3 regions of the Nonomuraea sp. NPDC003804 genome follow, and region 2 is predicted to be linked to each of the others. Evidence: riboswitches for the same ligand, from Rfam matches in the RefSeq annotation. Region 2 holds a riboswitch; each other region holds the start of a gene.
The links. A riboswitch is a leader RNA that binds a small molecule or an ion and turns the genes downstream of it on or off. The one in region 2 is predicted to bind cobalamin.
Positions count from the first base shown of each region.

Region 1: linked by a shared signal. The riboswitch ahead of bluB (5,6-dimethylbenzimidazole synthase) and the one ahead of cobN (cobaltochelatase subunit CobN) in region 2 are both predicted to bind cobalamin.
Region 3: linked by a shared signal. The riboswitch ahead of ABZX22_RS43265 (ribonucleoside-diphosphate reductase subunit alpha) and the one ahead of cobN (cobaltochelatase subunit CobN) in region 2 are both predicted to bind cobalamin.

Region 1 is NZ_JBEXMT010000015.1:213,406-215,660, reverse strand. Features, by position in the region: gene ABZX22_RS22110 (DUF6493 family protein) at 1-187, shown strand, start outside; gene bluB (5,6-dimethylbenzimidazole synthase) at 266-898, opposite strand; cobalamin riboswitch at 928-1,128, opposite strand; gene ABZX22_RS22100 (MFS transporter) at 1,328-1,876, shown strand; gene ABZX22_RS22095 (copper chaperone PCu(A)C) at 2,009-2,255, shown strand, end outside.
Region 2 is NZ_JBEXMT010000003.1:222,441-224,695, forward strand. Features, by position in the region: gene ABZX22_RS05350 (precorrin-3B synthase) at 1-823, opposite strand, end outside; cobalamin riboswitch at 841-1,021, shown strand; gene cobN (cobaltochelatase subunit CobN) at 1,058-2,255, shown strand, end outside.
Region 3 is NZ_JBEXMT010000054.1:19,688-21,942, reverse strand. Features, by position in the region: gene ABZX22_RS43275 (helix-turn-helix domain-containing protein) at 1-204, shown strand, start outside; gene ABZX22_RS43270 (tripartite tricarboxylate transporter substrate-binding protein) at 266-1,162, shown strand; cobalamin riboswitch at 1,186-1,385, shown strand; gene ABZX22_RS43265 (ribonucleoside-diphosphate reductase subunit alpha) at 1,471-2,255, shown strand, end outside.

The DNA.
Region 1 (2,255 bases), on a different contig from region 2:
GGTGCTGCTGCCAGGCGAGGGGGAGCGGCCGACCGCCGGCCACACCGCGGCGGTGGCGCTGGCCACCGACGTGGCGGCGTGGGCCGGCGCCCGAGGCGAGATCCCGTGCGTGTCCGCCCACGCGGACAGCGGGCGCGGCACCCGCTTCGCCCACGAGTGCGCCCGCCTGCGCGACCGGCTCCGCTGACCGCGGAGGGCCCGCCCGTAGGAGGGGCTTTCCCGGATGGGCTTCGCGCAGGCATTCCACCCGGCGGCCGGGCGCAGGTCAGCGGTCGCCGGTCCAGCGGTCGTGGTGGACGGCGGCGTCCAGCGGGCGGCGCCGTCGCCAGCCGTGCCGTTCCAGGTCAGGGACCTCCTCCAGGTGGGAGACGGGGCCCACGCACAGCCACGCGACCGGTCGCACCACGCCGGGGACGCCCAGCAGGTCCCGCAGAAAGGACTCGCGGTAGAACGACACCCAGCCGACGCCGAGCCCTTCGGCGGTGGCGGCCAGCCACAGGTTCTGGATGGCCAGGCACACCGAGTACAGCCCGGCGTCGGCGATGGCGTGGCGGCCGAGCACCGCGGGCCCGCCCCGGTCAGGGTCGTAGGTGACCACGACGGACAGCGTCGACTCGAGCACCCCGTCGATCTTGATCCGGGCGAACCGCCGAGCGGCCTCGCCGTCGAGGGCGGCCGCGAACGTGTCCCGCTCCTGCCGTACGTGATCGTGGAAGGCGGCGCGGACGGCGCGGTCGCGCACCAGGATGAAGTCCCACGGCTGGGACAGGCCGACGCTGGGCGCCGCGTGCGCGGCCGACAGCACGCGGTGCAGCACCTCGTCGGGCACCGGCGCGCCGGTGAACTCGCCGCGCACGTCGCGGCGGCGGTGGATGACGTCGTACAGCTGGCTGATCATGGGCAGGCTCCCGCTGACTCGCGCCCCCGTGGGGGCGGTGAACGCGAGGCCGGTCTTCGGACTCCCGGATCAACGCCTGCCCGCCGGCCTTCCCAGCCCTGTCGGGCCAGTGACTGCGCTCGCGCGCGTGGGCGGAGGCTCCCCGGTAACCGCGGCGGGCCCGTGCCGGACTCTCACCGGCTTCCCGATTCTCCCCGCGAACGCGGGGCACCTCGCAACAGTTCGCCGGGCAGTACGCTAGCCGATCACTTCACCCGCCCGGTCGGCGAGGTCGGCAGGGACTCCGGCGCCCTGCCCGCGGTCCTGTCACCACGGCCGGTGCGGGCTCGTCCAGGCTTCCTCGCGCGAGGGGGGCGGTTGTGCGGCGAAGAATCCGCTTGGGGAAGCGGCGGGTAAGCGTGGGATGATGGCCGGGCCATGTCAGCCACGATGCCGCTTCGAGCTCTGCGAGCCGCCGCCTTCGCCGCGGTCTCGGTCATGCTCGGCATCGCCGCCCATGTGTTCGCCGGCGGGTCGGTGTCGGCGCCGTCGGTGGTGGTGGCGCTGCTGGTGTCGTTCCTGCCGGCCCAGGCGCTGGCCGGGCGGGAGCGGTCGGCGGCCGTGATCGCCGTGACCCTGGCCGCCACGCAGCTGGTGCTGCACGTGCTGTTCGCCGGCGCCCATGCCGTCGAGCCGGTGGTCGCCGGGCACGCGCACGGCCAGTCCTGGCTGGTGCCGGGCCTCGGCATGCTGGTCATGCACGGATGGGCGATCGGGCTGACGGCGCTGTGGATGTCGCACGGCGAGGCGGCCCTGTGGGCGCTGCTGCGGCGGCTGGCCGTACGGCTGCTCGTCGCGGTGCTGGCGTTCGTCGATCCGGCGGCCCGCACGGCCGTCCCCGCGCCGGCCGAGCGGCCGCTGATCCTGCGCTCCATCATGCTCGGCCATGAGATGGGCCGGCGCGGCCCTCCTGGCGTCATGCGCACCGTTCCCGCCTGACCTCCCGTTCGAGGAGGCCGATGCGGGCCACCCCGGGAAAGGGGTGCTCCCCGGCGTCCCTGTCGTGACGGGCGCCGGGTCGACATCAGTGCCATGACACCAGTGCCGGCTCAGCCGGAAGAAGGGCTATCCATGTTCTCGCGCGTCATCGTCGTTGTCGTCGGCGTGGCCAGTCTGGCCGCCTGTGGCGTCCAGGAGGCGGCCGACTCCGTACCGAAGCAGGTCGCCGTGGCCTCGCCGTCCGGGCCGTCCGGATCGTCCGGGCAGTCGGCTGCCGCTTCCGCGCTCACCATCACCGACCCGTGGATCAAGACCACGAAGAAGGGGATGACCGCCGCCTTCGGCACGCTCGTCAACGACTCCGGTACGGCCGTCACCG
Region 2 (2,255 bases):
GGGCCTGGGCGGGAGCCTGGTCGCCCTGTGGGGCAGGGCCGGGGAACCGGGCGTCCTGCCGCGGAGTCGCCGGGCCGGGGTCCTGGGTGGTCGGCGGGTTCAGGCGGGCGGCGAGCCGGGCAGGGCCGTCCGGGAGGTCGGTGACGCGCCAGGCGGTGCCGTCGCTCAGCTCCATGAAGGCCGAGGCCGCCGCGAGCATCAGCGGAACCGCGCCGGACACGGTCACGGGTACGGCATGCCGTGCCCCACCGAGCAACAGCACCCCGCCGGTGGGCGAGGTGGCCAGGAAGGTCACGTCGGCGCCGCAGGACAGCACGTCACCGGTGCCGTCGTCCAGGGCGAACAGGAAGCGGCCGGAGAGCGCGGCCAGTTCGGGGGCGGCGCACAGCCGGCGGTCCAGGTCGGCGACCAGCGGCCGGACGTCCACCAGGGACGAGGGGGCGCGTCCCGCCAGCGGTGAGGCGAGGATGTTGCGGACCCGCTCGTGGGTGGCCGACGGCAGCAGCCCCGCCGCCGCCATCCGCGCCGCGAAGACCGGCACGCTCGCCGCGGCCGCGCCCGATCCGGGACCCGCCCGAAGCCCGTCCGGCGGGGCGGGGGTGACGCGCAGGCCGCGGACCTGGAGGTTCGCCCGGGAGGTCAGCTCGATCACGCCCGATCCCAGCTCGGCCGCGCACGCCGCCACCTCGCCCAGCTGGGCCGCCGTGAGGAAGCCACCGGGGATGCGGACCCGGGCGAGGGCGCCGTCCGCGGCGGTGTGGACCTGAAGGGCCCCGGGACACGCATCAGGGCGCAGGTGTCCTGAAACGTCGGTTATGTCCACGGGGAGGATGGTAACCCGTTCAAAACCCTCTAGTCTGATCACAGACGAGGGCGACGGAGGAAGCCGGTGCGAAGCCGGCGCGGTCCCGCCACTGTGACCGGGGAGCGAACCCCACCGCAGGCCACTGTCCGGCGACGGACGGGAAGGCCGGGGTGAGCGTCGATCCGGGAGCCAGGAGACTCCCGCTCTCGTGACACCCGCGACCGGGGCGAGGACCCCGAGGGAGGAGTTCCTGTGCCCGAGAGCACGGCCGTCCTGCTGCTGTCCACCTCCGACACCGACCTGCTGAGCGCGAGGGCGAGCGGCGCGCCGTACCGCCTCGGAAACCCCGCCCGGCTGACGGTCGACGACCTGCCCGCGCTGGTCGAGGGCACGGACCTGGTCGTGGTGCGGCTCCTCGGCGGGCGCAGGGCCTGGGAGGAGGGGCTCGACCGGCTGCTCGCGGGACCGCGGCCCGTGGTGGTGCTGGGCGGCGAGCAGGCGCCCGACGCCGAGCTCATGGAGCTGTCGACGGTCAGCGGCGGCGTCTGCGCCGAGGCGCACGCCTACCTCGCCCACGGCGGCCCGGCCAACCTCGCCGAGCTGCACGCCTTCCTGTCCGACACGGTGCTGCTGACCGGCAACGGGTTCGCGGCGCCCGAGCCGGCCCCGGCGTGGGGGCTGCTCGAGAGGGAGCGGTCCGCCGCCGAGGGGCCCGCCGAGGGGCCCGTCGTGGGCGTGCTCTACTACCGCGCGCACCACATGGCGGGCAACACGGCCTTCGTGCGGACGCTCTGCGACGCGATCGAGGCCGCGGGCGGCCGCGCGCTGCCGGTCTTCTGCTCCTCGCTCCGTACGGCGGAGCCCGGCCTGCTCGACAATCTGCGGACCGCCGACGCGCTCGTGGTGACCGTCCTGGCCGCCGGAGGCACGCGGCCCGCGACGGCCGGAGCCGGCGGCGACGACGCGGCGTGGGACGTGGGCGCGCTGGCCGAGCTGGACGTGCCGATCCTGCAAGGGCTGTGCCTGACCACGAGCAGGCAGGCGTGGGAGGAGAACGACGACGGCCTGTCACCGCTGGACGCTGCGTCGCAGGTGGCGATCCCCGAGTTCGACGGCCGGATCATCACGGTGCCGTTCTCGTTCAAGGAGGTGGACGCGGACGGGCTGACCGTCTACGCGGCCGATCCCGAGCGCGCGGCCCGCGTCGCCGGCATCGCCGTACGGCACGCCCGGCTCAGGCACGTCCCGAACGCCGAGAAGAAGCTCGTGGTGATGCTGTCGGCCTACCCGACCAAGCACGCGCGCGTCGGCAACGCGGTCGGCCTCGACACCCCCGCGAGCACCGTGAAACTGCTGGCCAGGCTGGCCGGCGAGGGCTACGACCTGGGCGAGGGCCTGCCCGGCGTCGCCGAGGGCGACGGCGACGCGCTGATCCACGCGCTCATCGCGG
Region 3 (2,255 bases), on a different contig from region 2:
TACCAGGCCGACCCCGCCTGGGTGAAGGTGTCGCGCGCGCTCGGCCGGATGCGGCTGGACGAGCTGGAGGACTTCTTCGAGGAGTACATCCTGCTGCTGAAGAAGTACGGCCGGCGGGCCGCCGACGCCCCGCCGGAGGCCAGGCCCCTCCACATCCGGCTGCTCGCCGTTCCCGCCGACCTGCCCGCCACCCCCGACGTGTGACGCAAGGTGATCATCCAATAACATCCTGTACAAGGGTTGGGGGCGACGGGGAGGGGCGCGCATGCGCCGTCGGGAGTTCGTGGCAGCGTTCGTGCCGGGGACGGTGGCCGCGCTGGCGTGCCTGGCCGGGTGCGGCGCCACGGTCCCCCGGCAGGGAGCCAGCTTCACCGTCGTGCCGGGCGGAGAGGCGTGGATCCCCGTCGCGAAGGTCCTGGCGGGCCAGTTCAGATACAGCGGCGTCGCCGACGGCGGGACCTCGCTGACCGTGACGGGCCTGCCCGCGCTCGCGACCGCCCTGCGCAACGGCTCCAAGGCGGCCGGCACCCCGCTGGCCAGGCTGGTGGGCGACGTCGAGGTGCTGGTCGTGCCCGCCGCCTCGCTGCTGCGCGGCTTCGACGACTTCGCCGGGCGGCTGCTCGCCGACCCCGGCGCCACGGTGCTGGCGGGCCGGCCGCAGGGGGGCACCGACCACCTGCTGTTCGGGCTGGTCGCGCGCGGGCTCGGCGCCGACGCCAGGGTGCTCGACTACGCCGGCTATCCCACCACGCACGACGCCGCCGCGGCGCTGCTCGTGGGCCGGGCCGCCGTCGCCGCCGGGCCGCTCGGCGACTGGCGCAAGCGCATCGACAAGGGCCAAGTCAGGGTGCTGGCCGTCTCCTCCGCCGAACCGGTCGACGGCATCGAGGCGCCGACGCTGCTGGAGTCGGGTGTGCGGGTCGACTTCGCCGACTGGTGCGGGGTGCTCGGGCCGGGGGAGATGACCGAGCGCGAGCACGCCCAGGCGGTCGCGATCCTCGAGGAGATCACCGGGTCCCGGCAGTGGGCGGATGCGTGCCGTACGAGAGGGTGGAAGCCGATTCCCCTCAGCGGCGGCGACTTCGGCGTGTGGCTCGGGTCGGAGACCGAGCGGACCCGTGAGGTGCTCAAGGACCTCGGCCTCATCGACATGTTGGGGTAGTTGCGCCCGCGGCCACTAGATGTAGGATCCTGCTCGTCGCTGGTTCGCCCGATCAGGGCGGAGCAAAAAGGGAAGCCGGTGCGAATCCGGCGCTGCCCCGCAGCGGTGAGCGGGAACGACCGCCGTCACGACGCACTGGGCCCATGGCCTGGGAAGCGACGGCCAGTAGGAAGCTGACGAACGCCCGCGAGTCCGAAGACCTGCCAGCGGTGTGACCTGTCCATGGCCTCGAGGGAGGGCCGGGGGCCTCGCGGCATGCCCGCGCGCTCTCGCCTGCCCTCACGAGGCCGAGCTCGCGAGGAGAGAGCGTGACGCAGACCGTAGAGGTGGATCGCCGGCTGGCCATCGAGGAGGCCGCCGCCAGGGTGATCGCCGATCCGGAGAACTCCAAGGTGGCCGCCAGGCTGCTGGCCGAGGAGATCGCCGACGAGGCCGCCGCGCACGGCGTGCGGACCTTCTCCGAGTCGATCGCGGCCACCCACGCCGCCGGCCTGCTCCAGGACGGGCTGGCCGCCTTCGTGGCCGCCCACGCCGCCGCCCTCGACGCGCTGGTGGACGAGAGCGCCGACGACAGGTTCGAGTACTTCGGGCTGCGCACCGTCTACGACCGCTACCTGCTGCGCCACCCCGACACGCGCGGCGTGCTCGAGCGCCCGCAGCACTTCCTGCTGCGCGTGGCGTGCGGCCTTTCCGCCTCGGTCGCCGAGGCCGCCGAACTGTACGCCCTGATGTCCACGCTGTCCTACCTGCCGAGCTCGCCCACCCTGTTCAACTCGGGTTCGCGCCGCGCGCAGCTGTCGTCCTGCTTCCTGCTCGACTCGCCGCGCGACGACCTCGAGGGTATCTACGAGCGCTACGGCCAGGTCGCCAGGCTCTCGAAGTACGCCGGGGGCATCGGCATCGCCTGGACCAGGGTCCGCTCCCGGGGCTCGCTCATCCGCGGCACGAACGGCCACTCCAACGGCATCGTCCCCTGGCTGCGCACGCTCGACTCCAGTGTCGCCGCAGTCAACCAGGGCGGCCGCCGCAAGGGCGCGGCCTGCGTCTACCTGGAGACCTGGCACGCCGACATCGAGGAGTTCCTCGAACTGCG